DNA from 2 places in the Sulfonitrofixus jiaomeiensis genome. Region 1 is predicted to be linked to the other one. Evidence: riboswitches for the same ligand, from Rfam matches in the RefSeq annotation. Region 1 holds a riboswitch; the other holds the start of a gene.
What was found. A riboswitch is a leader RNA that binds a small molecule or an ion and turns the genes downstream of it on or off. The one in region 1 is predicted to bind cyclic di-GMP.

Region 1 (6,256 bases):
CCATCTTGACATACCTACTGATGTCTATGCAGATATGTCAGGTAATGCCTATCACGGTACTGTTACTGCAGGATTAAAAATAGTGGATGTCACTACAGAGGAAGGCAAAGAACTGTTTCCAGGTACTTTTGAAGGGAAAAATGTCAATGGGGAGACAGTGTTGTTTAGCTCTTACGGCCTGATCAGCCTATCACTCAAAGATACTGGCGGTAATGCACTAAATCTTGCAGATGGCGCTACAGCAACATTGACATTTGATGCCGTTACCTCTCTAGAAGAGAAGAACATTATTCCGCTATGGTATTATGACTACAGCCAAGGGACCTGGATCGAAGAAGGCTATGCAGAACTCCAGTCGGATGGAACATATGTGGGGAGCATTTCACACGTTGGTACATGGAGTCTAAATATGCCGCTAGAGACGTCGCCTGGCACATACCGCGGCCGAATCGTGTATAGCGATGGAGTCACGGTTAAAGATGCAAGAGTAGCTCTTATCGGACCTAACTGGATGAGAAGCGATTTGTCAACTGATGCTGATGGGCTATTTGAAGTTACCGTCGTTCCCGGTGATGATTTCCAAATTGTAGCTTATAACTATAAATGGAAATATGAAGCTGCACATGCCAACGTATTACCGGCTGTCGCTTCGGGTGAAATTGTTGAAGACAGGATCTAAATAACCAATTCGAGTTAATTAAATACCGCCAATGAAAAGTAAAGACAAGCGGTAACTAAAAAAGGTGGACTGTATAAAGAGCCAAATTGATTATCCGTCCAAAACGAAGGAAATCAATCTCTCAAAACAGTCGATCTAAAAAGAACGGCATCAGATCGTTTTGCCGTGAAATAATGCCACGGGGCATTGCATATGCCCGTCCAAAAAACACTCCATTGGTATATCTGCAAATATCAGTTTGCTATCGCCAACTTCTCACCTCATCTACTTATATATCAGTGTTCTGGCTCATCTGTATTGCTGCTAAATATTTTAATAGAAAAAGTATCTTTTGTACTGTCATTATTTCCGTAGAGCGTACTGCTTAAACATGTGTTGTCCTGCTTATACAGGATTATTCAAGTACGAATTTATAATCTTAAAGTGAGGGGAATTGCGTCTAGAGCGAGATTTAGTCTGATCATTCAACTCGGGCTTGTGAGCAGCTGTGATATCAGCCGACAGATTGTAGAACAGGGAATGTACTGCATCTTCCAACGCTAAACATATTCCAATTCCAGGAAACCAGTCAGATTTGAATCGATGGGCTTTTAATCTAATTCAAATAAGTAATAAAGAATTAAGTTGTTTTATAGCATAATTCTGATTGTTTATGCCAAACCCGTTGCAAAGCGGGGACGGAAAGCTTCAGGTCTCTTTGATTAGAGATAGCTGGGTTGCCTTGATTTATATTAGAAATGTAATGTACTATTATTAATATAAAATCAAGCTTTCTCCTCTGAACATTATTCCAAATAATATTTTTAGGCCAAACCCGTTGTGAAGCGGGGACGGAAAGCCACGGGTCTTATTCATTAATTTGAAAGAGATGGCTGGGTTGCCTTGATATTTCATTATTATTTATGCGGAATATTAAGTATCTTCTCACCTACCTCCTTTCATAACTGTATTAAGATAGCCGGGTTACCTCCTCTATAGATTCACATCCCAGGTTTGAATATTAAATTCTTACATGCCTTTTTGCATGAAGGTTTTATTCAAAAACAAGGATGAACTTTTGTACTTAACTACGAAAAAAAGTTTTTTAGCACTATTAGTTGCTACAACATTTCTGACAGGTTGTCAGGAAACCTCAAATTCAACCAATGATTCGCTTGAAGTCGACGCAAGTATAACTTCCGACTCAAATATTCCTTCCGAAACACAGTTCGACAGTGCGCCCGAAGCATCTTTGGTCGCCAAATTCGAAGGACAAGTCAAAGACAGTGTCACCGGAGAAGGTATCGAAAATGTTCAGGTCAGTGTCGGCGATGCTGTTACGACTACCGATGCAAACGGAAACTATGCACTGTTTGACGTTAACACGACGATAAGAGCCGTTGTCACTTTTCAACATCAGAGTTATTTTCACAACTCTGCGGTCATTCAAGCCGATGAGTTTGCAGAAGGCACTGATATGCTTTCGTCAAACTATTTGGAATATGAACTTGCTCCAAATGAACAGCAAGCACCTTATTACAGCCAAGAAAGCACGGTATTAGATCTGGCTAATTCAGCCAGTATCGCTCTGCCGGCGGCGGTCTACAATGACCTTTCAGGAAATCAGTATGTTGGTGAAGTCATTCCCAACGTAGCCTATCTTGATCCAACAACAGATTCAGGTAAAGCGACTTTTCCAGGACTTTTTGAAGGAAAAGACAGCAGTGGGAACATCGCACTCTTTGGCTCTTACGGTTTAATTACTGCAACGTTGGAAGATGTAAACGGTAATGCTCTGAGTTTAACTGACGGTGCAATGGCAACTTTAACTTTTCCAGCTATTGCCAGTTTAAAAGAAGAAAATATCATTCCACTATGGTATTATGATTACAACCAGGGGATCTGGATTGAAGAAGGTTATGCCGAGCTTCAATCAGACGGAACCTATCAAGGAAACATTACGCACTTAGGAACGTGGAGCTTAAATATGCCTCTTGAAAATGCTCCCGGTATTTACAGAGGTCGTATTGTTTATACGGATGGAATTACAGTTAAAGACGCAAGAGTGTCTGCTGTCGGACCAAACTGGGTAAGAAGCGACCTCTCCACCGATGCAGACGGATTTTTTCAGATAGAAGTGCTTCCTGGGGATGATTTCAAACTCGTAGCGTATAACTACAAATGGAACTATGAAGTCCAATCAAATAGTGTAATACCGGCAATCTCTTCGGACGAGATTGTTGAAGACAGATTATAAAGAAATAAGGATCAATAATGCGTAACAAAACAAATACCTTAAATTCACTAAAAATCGGATTGTTAAGTTTGATGTTCATATTAAGCAGTAATGCTTTTGCAGCAGATAGTGAATATCTTGAAAATATAACACTTCCGGAATGCGATGCCACCAATCCCGAAGTACAGTTCATCAGCAGCAACGCTGACTGGAGTAAAATAAATGACAGCAGCAAAAGTATCTTCTGTGTTAAGCCGGGTGATTACCGAAGTGCCGGAAAGATAACATTGTCTGCCGATGGCTCAAGTGCAAAACGCAGATATATTGTTCTTGACAACGGAAACGATACACATCCTGCAAAACTTGAAACTTCAGAGCAGGCAAATGTTTGGTTATCTTTTGATAATGGTGGGAGCTATTGGGTAATTGATAGAATCTCATCCCTTTCTGTTGATACTGGAAGCGCAGAGAAGCTATATAGATTTTATGGTGGCGCTTCCAATAACATCCTAAACAGACTCCATATTACAGACCTTAAGGATCATGGAATAGCCTTTTATCATGGCTGCGATAATAATACAATACAGAACAGCCGTATAGCAGATATGTCATTGGGAGGAAGACAAAGGGATAGAGTCGCAATTTTACTTTCAAATAGTATAACCGACGGAAGCACTACTCTCAACACAAAGATAATTAACAATGAAATTGTTAATGCATGTGATGCTATTCAACTTACAAGAGCAGACGATGGGACTTACACTAATGTAAATTTTGCTGGTACAATAATTGACAATAACCTGCTCTGGATAACACCTGATATATATACCGATGAAGAGCATGCTTGGGCTGAAAACGCCATTGATCTCAAAGCCGGTTCTAAAGATACGGCCAATCCTGTAGTTATTACAAACAATAAAATGTGGGGATTTAGACACAACTCCAGTGGTAGCGGACAAGGTAAAGCTGTAACGATTCACTTTGGTGTTCCAAATCTTGTCTTTGAAAACAACTACATCATGGATTCTGAGTGGGGAATTTCTTTGTCTACCAGCAGAGACAATGACATTCCCTATCCTGCTATGAATGCATTATTTAAACACAATGTGTTTTATAAAGTAAATAAAACTGTAGACGGAGACACACCCTATGTTATGTTCTCGTATGCTTGTAATAACATTCGTATTGAAGAAAACGTATGGGTCGGTTCACTAACGGGTTATGCCATGAGATTTGAAAACAACTCGGGAGACACAACATTCAAAAACAATGTATTGATTTCCTCAGGACAAACTGCCCATGTAAGCGGTGTGCTCGAAGCCTCAGGCAACTACTACTATGATACATCAAATGGAATCAAAGGCACAGGAGATATCAGTTATGCTAATGCCTCCGATGCTAAAATGGGGGATTACACCTTCAACTATGATCTTTTTACCAATAACCCAAAACAAATAACACTTGTTGGCGTAGTTACTACTTCTTTAAGCCCGCATGCAAATCTTGCAGGTATTCCTGATGCTCCAGTCAGCGAAGAACCGGTTGCTGAAGAACCAGTTGCTGTAGAACCCGTTACGGTAGAGCCAGTTACGGTAGAACCAACAGGGCCGTGGATAATGGATTATCAGAATAAAGAATTGAAATAATCAAAGCTGCAGGTTCTTTTTTTTAAACTCGAAAATAGCAGTCAATTCAATTGGCTGCTAAAGTTGGATGGAAGCTTCGAGTGAAATATACCCTTTTACCTTACAAATACTACATCAGATTCTTTAAAATTTCCAACATGTCATTAGCCAGTTTTTCCCTGTCAAAATCAAGTGCCAATTGTTTACAGCCTTCCTGATAGCTTTTGTATAAAAACTTGTCATCTTTCATGAGTTTAACTTTAGTAATGAAATCTTCTTCATTTTCCGGTTGAAAACACAGTCCTGCATTGTATTTTTCAATGATTTCCTTTGCTTGTCCTTCGACACCAAGTAAAGTTGGTTTTTGCATGGCAGATGCTTCAAAGATCTTAGATGGAATAACTGTTTTGAAAGTATCGGATTTTTTCAAAGGTGCCAATGAAACATCAATGATTGAAAGATAGCGGGGAACTTCTTCTTTTGCAATTGGATCTAAAAATGTAATATTTTTTAGATCCAATGCAGAAGCCAGACTAACAATTTCGCTTTTCTTCGCCCCATCACCAATAAATAAAAAATGGATGTTCGGATCATCTATCTTTGAAATCGACTGCGTAATAAAATCCAAACTATGCGCCATACCATGTGTACCTATATAGCCAATCACAAACTTATCTTCTAATTTCAACGCTCTTAAAAGTGTTTGATCTTTTTCACGAGGAGTAAAAAGCTCCATATTTGAGCCATTGGTAACAACTTTAATTTTTTTTTGACTAATTCCTCGATCTATTAAATTAGCTTTAAAGGCCTGAGTAACTGCTATCACCTTGTCACTATCCCTATAAAGAGAAAGTTCTATCTTTTCAAGTAAATCAAGTACTCTACCCTGTTTAATAGCGCCTACGGTTCTGATGGAATCAGGCCATAGATCTCTTAGTTCAAACACCCATGGTTTACGTTTGATTTTTGAGAGTCCCGATGCTGCCCAGGTAGTAAAAAATTGTGGTGAAGTTGCAATAATAACATCAGCTTTCTGGAACAAACCCACAAAAAATGCCATAAAAGCAAAACTGACATAATCCAGAATCCTTTTAACAACTCCTCTATTGGCCGCGATATAGCTCCATACTCTTATCACCTCTATACCATCAATCTGCTCTTTTTGATAAAGTTTATTTTTGTATCCTTCATAGACTTGACCATGCGGAAAATTTGGAGCACATGTGATAATTGTGACTTTGACTCCTTTTTTAATCCACTTCTGACAGTGTTCATAGGTTCGCGTAGCTGGGGCATTAACTTCTGGTGGAAAGTTGTCGGTAATAAAAAGTATTTTCATGATATCTGAATTTCCATTTTCAATCTATTTTCAAATGCTATTTTTACACTAACCGCTTCGTTAAGCTTATTAAACTCAGGAGCATATTGATATGCTCCTATTTCAATTTTTATAGCATTATCTATGATTATTCCAGTTTGATCAATTATGATTTTATTATCTTTAATCACCGGTCGCACTTTTGGATGGAAATGTATATAGGCGATACATTGATGTTTACTAGCACTATTGATATAATCTTCGATAACTATAGATCGCTCATTCACTGTAAATTTTCTTGTGTGGAGGACACCTATGCGTTTATATCCATCATGAGTAGCTTCAATAATATGACTATTTTCATCCAAATGAATAATTTTTGCACGTCTTGCAACTCTAAAACCACCCCAGACCTCGCT
Region 2 (6,256 bases), 210 kb from region 1:
CCCCGCTGTCAAAAGATGCACTGCTATTATTATTGTCTTCGCCCATTGCGCCGACTACCACATAATCCCCCTCAATAGCTACCGAATTACCAAAATAGTCGCCTTCTGCACCATCGTCGGATGTCAATTCGGCAATCCGAATATAATGCCCGTTAATATTTTTTTTATAAACATATGCCGCACCGACATTACCAACACCGCCTACATCCGCAAGCCGAGCACCAACAACAGCATACTCCCCATTAATGGCCACGTCGTATCCAAAATCATCCTCTGTTCTAGGAGTGTCAGCTTCGAGTTCATTAAGTTCAATGACCTGAAAATCGCCATCACTGACCACAACGGTACGGACAGCAGTTGCAATATTGCCTGCTGTATCACCAACCGTGTAGGTAACACTATAGGTTCCGACGATAGAGGTGTCGACATCGTCGCTTGTCTGTATGGATGCCGTAACATCACCGTCGATATTATCATGCGCCGTGGCCCCCGGATCGCTAAAGGTGTCGCCCAGCTGCAGATTTAAAGGATTATCCCCTATAATCGTAACGACGGGAGGTGTTGTATCTGCTGTCGGATCACTGACCACAACGGTACGGACAGCAGTTGTAATATTGCCTGCTGTATCACCAACCGTGTAGTTAACACTATAGGTTCCGACAACAGAGATGTTGACATCGTCGCTTGTCTGTATGGATGCCGTAACATCACCGTCGATATTATCATGCGCCGTGGCCCCCGGATCGCTAAAGGTGTCGCCCAGCTGCAGATTTAAAGGGTTATCCCCTATAATCGTGATGATAGGAAACGTAGTATCAGGTACACCGCCCAGCGATACAAACCTGACAGCATCGGCGCTGGTGCCTCCCGTTTCCACATCACGCACAAGGGTAACATTGCCACTGGTGCCCGCATTGAATGAGAAGGTGCCCAGTAAAACCCAGTCTCCCGAACCCTGATTCTGATCAATCCCTATCGGCGTAGAACCCCCGGCATGATTGACCGTATAGCTGGCGTCTGTATCACGATCATAGACGGTAGAACCGGTATACCATACATAAACCTCATAGTAGTCTGCCTCCGGCAGAACGGGTGTCCAGGTCGCGCTGCTGCCGATGGTTCTGCTGAAAACAGAACTGTCGGCATACTCATCCGGCGCCCCGGACTCGGACCAGGAACCGGTCGTGCTGAAGCCCGAATCATGATTGTCAACGATGATCGCGCCACTGCCTGCAGCCGGATTGACTGTAATTTCTATATCATCATATCCCTGCAGTTCTGTATCATCTGCACTCAGCCTGAGCACATAAGTTCCATCCTGGCTGAAGCTGACTGTCGTATCTTCCGCAGCGGCATTGCTGAATGTTACGGTCCCGGGACCACTGACCTGTGTCCACACGACCGTATAAGGAGCAGGAAGACCGTCATCGGTCACCGTACCGTTCAGGCTGGCACCTGCAGGCAGCGTGATCGTCTGATCGGAACCCGCATTTACTACCGGAGCATGGTTTGTAGGCACACCGCCCTGAGACACAAACCTGACAGCATCGGCGCTGGTGCCTCCCGTTTCCACATCACGCACAAGGGTAACATTGCCACTGGTGCCCGCATTGAATGAGAAGGTGCCCAGTAAAACCCAGTCTCCCGAACCCTGATTCTGATCAATCCCTATCGGCGTAGAACCCCCGGCATGATTGACCGTATAGCTGGCGTCTGTATCACGATCATAGACGGTAGAACCGGTATACCATACATAAACCTCATAGTAGTCTGCCTCCGGCAGAACGGGTGTCCAGGTCGCGCTGCTGCCGATGGTTCTGCTGAAAACAGAACTGTCGGCATACTCATCCGGCGCCCCGGACTCGGACCAGGAACCGGTCGTGCTGAAGCCCGAATCATGATTGTCAACGATGATCGCGCCACTGCCTGCAGCCGGATTGACTGTAATTTCTATATCATCATATCCCTGCAGTTCTGTATCATCTGCACTCAGCCTGAGCACATAAGTTCCATCCTGGCTGAAGCTGACTGTCGTATCTTCCGCAGCGGCATTGCTGAATGTTACGGTCCCGGGACCACTGACCTGTGTCCACACGACCGTATAAGGAGCAGGAAGACCGTCATCGGTCACCGTACCGTTCAGGCTGGCACCTGCAGGCAGCGTGATCGTCTGATCGGAACCCGCATTTACTACCGGAGCATGGTTTGTAGGCACACCGCCCTGAGACACAAACCTGACAGCATCGGCGCTGGTGCCTCCCGTTTCCACATCACGCACAAGGGTAACATTGCCACTGGTGCCCGCATTGAATGAGAAGGTGCCCAGTAAAACCCAGTCTCCCGAACCCTGATTCTGATCAATCCCTATCGGCGTAGAACCCCCGGCATGATTGACCGTATAGCTGGCGTCTGTATCACGATCATAGACGGTAGAACCGGTATACCATACATAAACCTCATAGTAGTCTGCCTCCGGCAGAACGGGTGTCCAGGTCGCGCTGCTGCCGATGGTTCTGCTGAAAACAGAACTGTCGGCATACTCATCCGGCGCCCCGGACTCGGACCAGGAACCGGTCGTGCTGAAGCCCGAATCATGATTGTCAACGATGATCTCAGCAGCATACAGGAACTTAACCATAAAAAGCGCAATAAAAAATACACGTTTCATTGTCTCATCCTTCCAATATTTTAGAATAGATGAATTTTGAACAGATGACTTCTAGCCAGCATTTCAAAACGACATTTAATGTATGATAGTTGCTGAGTAGCCAGGCGTTCTTCTGGAGGTCCTTAGCTTTCCGTCCTGCCCTCACAGACAGTTTGGCTTTATTGCAGTTAAGAACATGATATCACATATAAAAATCAAAGTAAAGTAATCTAATACAAATCTCGATATAAAAGACAAGTCAATTGACCCGATCTAATAAAATAAAAAGTGAACATATTCTATCAACAGAGCCGTTTTGAATAAATGTTTGAATAATGCTTATCCGGAGTCAGAGCTGGAATTGTATTTGCCGAAATTAACATTTTTTCCTAAAATTCAAGCACACTTTTCTCTTCGGTGAGAATAACACGGCCATCTTTAAAGTATTTAAACTCCTACTGAAGGCTTATCTCATAATTATGTGCCATATAGTACTGACTAATCATAACCTCAACAATATCGTGTCGGTTCAGATTGAGTTCAATTCAAAATTCTCTCAGTGTCGTTTGCCCTCCGAACATGCATAAGTATCCCGCACCGCATTCTTTTTCTTATACAATACCCTTGCAACGATAAACGACGCACTGAAAGAACTGCTTGTACAGGTAATTTTCCGGTCATATACAGGCTTAAAGCATGCATTGCTGACATACGTCAGCTACATCGCCTACTACCAACCGAAAAATGAGGAAGAATTCCTGTCCGTCAAAAAAATCGTGCTGAAAAAAATGAATTCTCCAGGAAATCTCTGCCCAGACTGATCCGGGACGATTGAGGAAAGGGAATAGAAACGGTATTTTCTAACTTTTCGGTATACCCAACACACGTTCCTAGTGAATCATCTAAGTTGATGGAAATCATGCAAATAGACTACACGATGAAGCATACTCAAGTTTTTTGCACATCGAGCGATACAAAGACTGCCAAAGCTTATGTAAATGTTACCTTTTTGTAAACAAGGTTTAAAAAGCGAAAATTTTATCCTGTCAACGATACATTGATTTATACTTTACGCCACATCCACTGCTTCGAAATGTGCCAGTTCGTCGAGTACTTTGCTGTCCACCCTTATCGCAGAATCGATCACAACATTCTGCAATTTTGAGACAATGTTGAGCTGAAGCGGGCGGTTGCCCGGATAACGCCGGACCAGACGGTAAAGCTCTTCGAGCAATTCCGTGCTCTTGTCCATACGCAGGCGAAGTTTCAACATTTCAGGCGGCTTCTCAACGATCTTTGTCACCACCTTTTTTGCCTCTTTTTTGACTTCGTCCAGGGTAAAAATCTTCAAAACACTCATGCGGGTAAACTGCTCAGTATGGGTCACTTTGACTTTAAATGCAACCGGGTCATTCAGATTCATCCCTTCGAGCTGATCGAGTTTATCACTGAAGAGCATCATCTCGATATTGCCGTGAAAGTCCATCAGGTTGACGATACCGAACTGGTTGCCCTTCTTGGAGATCTTCTTGGTGATCTCTTCGACTTTCCCGATAAAGATCGCCGTCGAACCGTCGGTGATGTTGTCGATATCGGAAGAGAGCGTGTATGTAAGTGCATCGATGCGCTCGCGGAAATCATCGAGCGGGTGGCCCGAAACGTAAAAGCCCAGCGTATCTTTCTCAAAATCCAGTATCTCTTTGAGCCCGAACTCCGCCTCGTCTTTCAGGGTAAGCTCAACGGTAGAGATCTCCTCATCATCACCGAAGAGACTGCCGATTGCATTTTTCTTCGCCTGTGAAGCATCTTTCGCTGTCTGGATAATCAGGTCCATCTGCCCAAGGATCGCACGGCGGGAGAGTCCGAAAGCATCAAAACCGCCCGATTTCGTAATCGACTCGAGCACCCTCTTGTTGACCTTCTGCGGCTCGATGCGGTTGACAAAGTCCTGCATTGAACTGAACTCGCCGTTCTCACGAACCTCCAGAATGGACTGGACGGCCGCTTCTCCGACGCCTTTGATCGCGCCGAGCCCGAAAAGGATGACATCCTGACCGTCTTTCTCGATCGCCGAGAACTCCAGCTGCGAATGGTTGATATCGGGAGGCGAGAGTTCGATACCCATGCGCTTGACCTCATCGATATACTTGACAATCTTGTCCGTATTGTCCTTCTCCGAGGTGAGCAGTGCCGCCATGAACTCCTGCGGATAGTAGGTCTTCAGCCACGCCGTCTGAAAGGTGACCATCGCATAGGCCGCCGAGTGCGATTTGTTGAAACCGTAACCGGCGAACTTTTCGATCAGGTCAAAAAGCTCCGAAGCGGTCTTATAGTCGAGCCCTTGTTTTTGCGCCCCTTCGGAGAACAATTTGTTGTACTTGAGCATCTCCTCGACCTTCTTCTTACCCATCGCGCGGCGGACGATGTCCGCACCGCCGAGGCTGAAGCCCCCGATGGTCTGAACGATCTGCATGACCTGTTCCTGGTAGACGATGACCCCGTAGGTCGGCTTCAGTATCTCTTCGAGGGCATCAAAGACATAGACGATCTCCTGGCGCCCGTGCTTACGCTCGATGAAATCATCGAGCATCCCCGACTCCATCGGACCCGGACGGTAGAGTGCCAGGACCGCGATCAGGTCTTCGAAGGTTGAAGGTTTGAGCCGTTTGTTCAGATCCTGCATTCCCGAACTCTCTATCTGGAACATCCCGACCGTCTCACCCGTCTGGATCACCCTGTATACCTCGGCATCGTTTTCATCGATCTCATGCCAGTTGATATCCCGGTCATAACGGGTTTTGACCAGCTTGATCGCCGCATCGATAACATCAAGGGTCTTCAGACCCAGGAAGTCGAACTTGATGAGATCGACATCTTCAAGATAGTTGAGCGAATACTGCGTGACAAAGGTCGTTTCGCCCGAAGGCTTGTAGATCGGGGTCTTGTACCAGAGCTCCCGGTTGGAGATAACGACACCGGCAGCGTGCATCCCCGCATTGCGCTTTAGCCCTTCGAGTTTTTTGGAGAATTCCCAGACGCGTGCAGCCTGCGGGTCGGTCTCGATCAGTTCCCGGATCTTCGGCTCCTTCTGGAAAGCCCCGTCTTTGAAGCCCTCGCTGCCGGGTTTGCCCTTGCCGTTGAGGGTGATGCCCAGTTCGTCCGGGATCAGTTTCGCCATCTTGTCGGCCTGCGAAAGCGGCACGTCGAGGACGCGCGATACGTCGCGGATGACCCCTTTGGCCAGCAGGGAACCGAAGGTGATGATCTGCGCGACCTGGTTACGTCCGTACTTCTCGACGACATAGTCGATCACCTCGCCGCGGCGGGCCTGCATAAAGTCCATATCAATATCGGGCATCGATACCCGCTCCGGGTTGAGAAAACGCTCAAAAAGCAGGTCGTATTTCATCGGGTCGATATCGGTGATATCAAGGGCAAACGCAACCAGCGAACCGGCGGCGGAACCCCGTCCCGGTCCGACGGCCACGCCCATATTCTTCGCCTCTTTGACGAAATCCCAGACGATCAGCATATAACCCGGGAACTTCATGGAGTTGATAACATCCATCTCAAATTCAAGACGTTCCCGGTACTCGTCATGGCGTTCCT

Region 2: it holds a riboswitch for cyclic di-GMP, as region 1 does, so the genes downstream of both, WCY20_RS08670 (immunoglobulin-like domain-containing protein) here and WCY20_RS09770 (hypothetical protein) in region 1, are expected to answer to the same signal.

The regions. Positions count from the first base shown of each region.
Region 1 covers NZ_CP147919.1:1,938,057-1,944,312, forward strand. Annotated here, with positions in the region: gene WCY20_RS09765 (hypothetical protein) at 1-679, shown strand, start outside; cyclic di-GMP riboswitch class I at 1,324-1,403, shown strand; cyclic di-GMP riboswitch class I at 1,477-1,564, shown strand; gene WCY20_RS09770 (hypothetical protein) at 1,704-2,915, shown strand; gene WCY20_RS09775 (hypothetical protein) at 2,933-4,540, shown strand; gene WCY20_RS09780 (glycosyltransferase family 4 protein) at 4,650-5,858, opposite strand; gene WCY20_RS09785 (alginate lyase family protein) at 5,855-6,256, opposite strand, start outside.
Region 2 covers NZ_CP147919.1:1,726,862-1,733,117, forward strand. Annotated here, with positions in the region: gene WCY20_RS08670 (immunoglobulin-like domain-containing protein) at 1-2,668, opposite strand, end outside; cyclic di-GMP riboswitch class I at 2,761-2,835, opposite strand; gene dnaE (DNA polymerase III subunit alpha) at 3,717-6,256, opposite strand, start outside.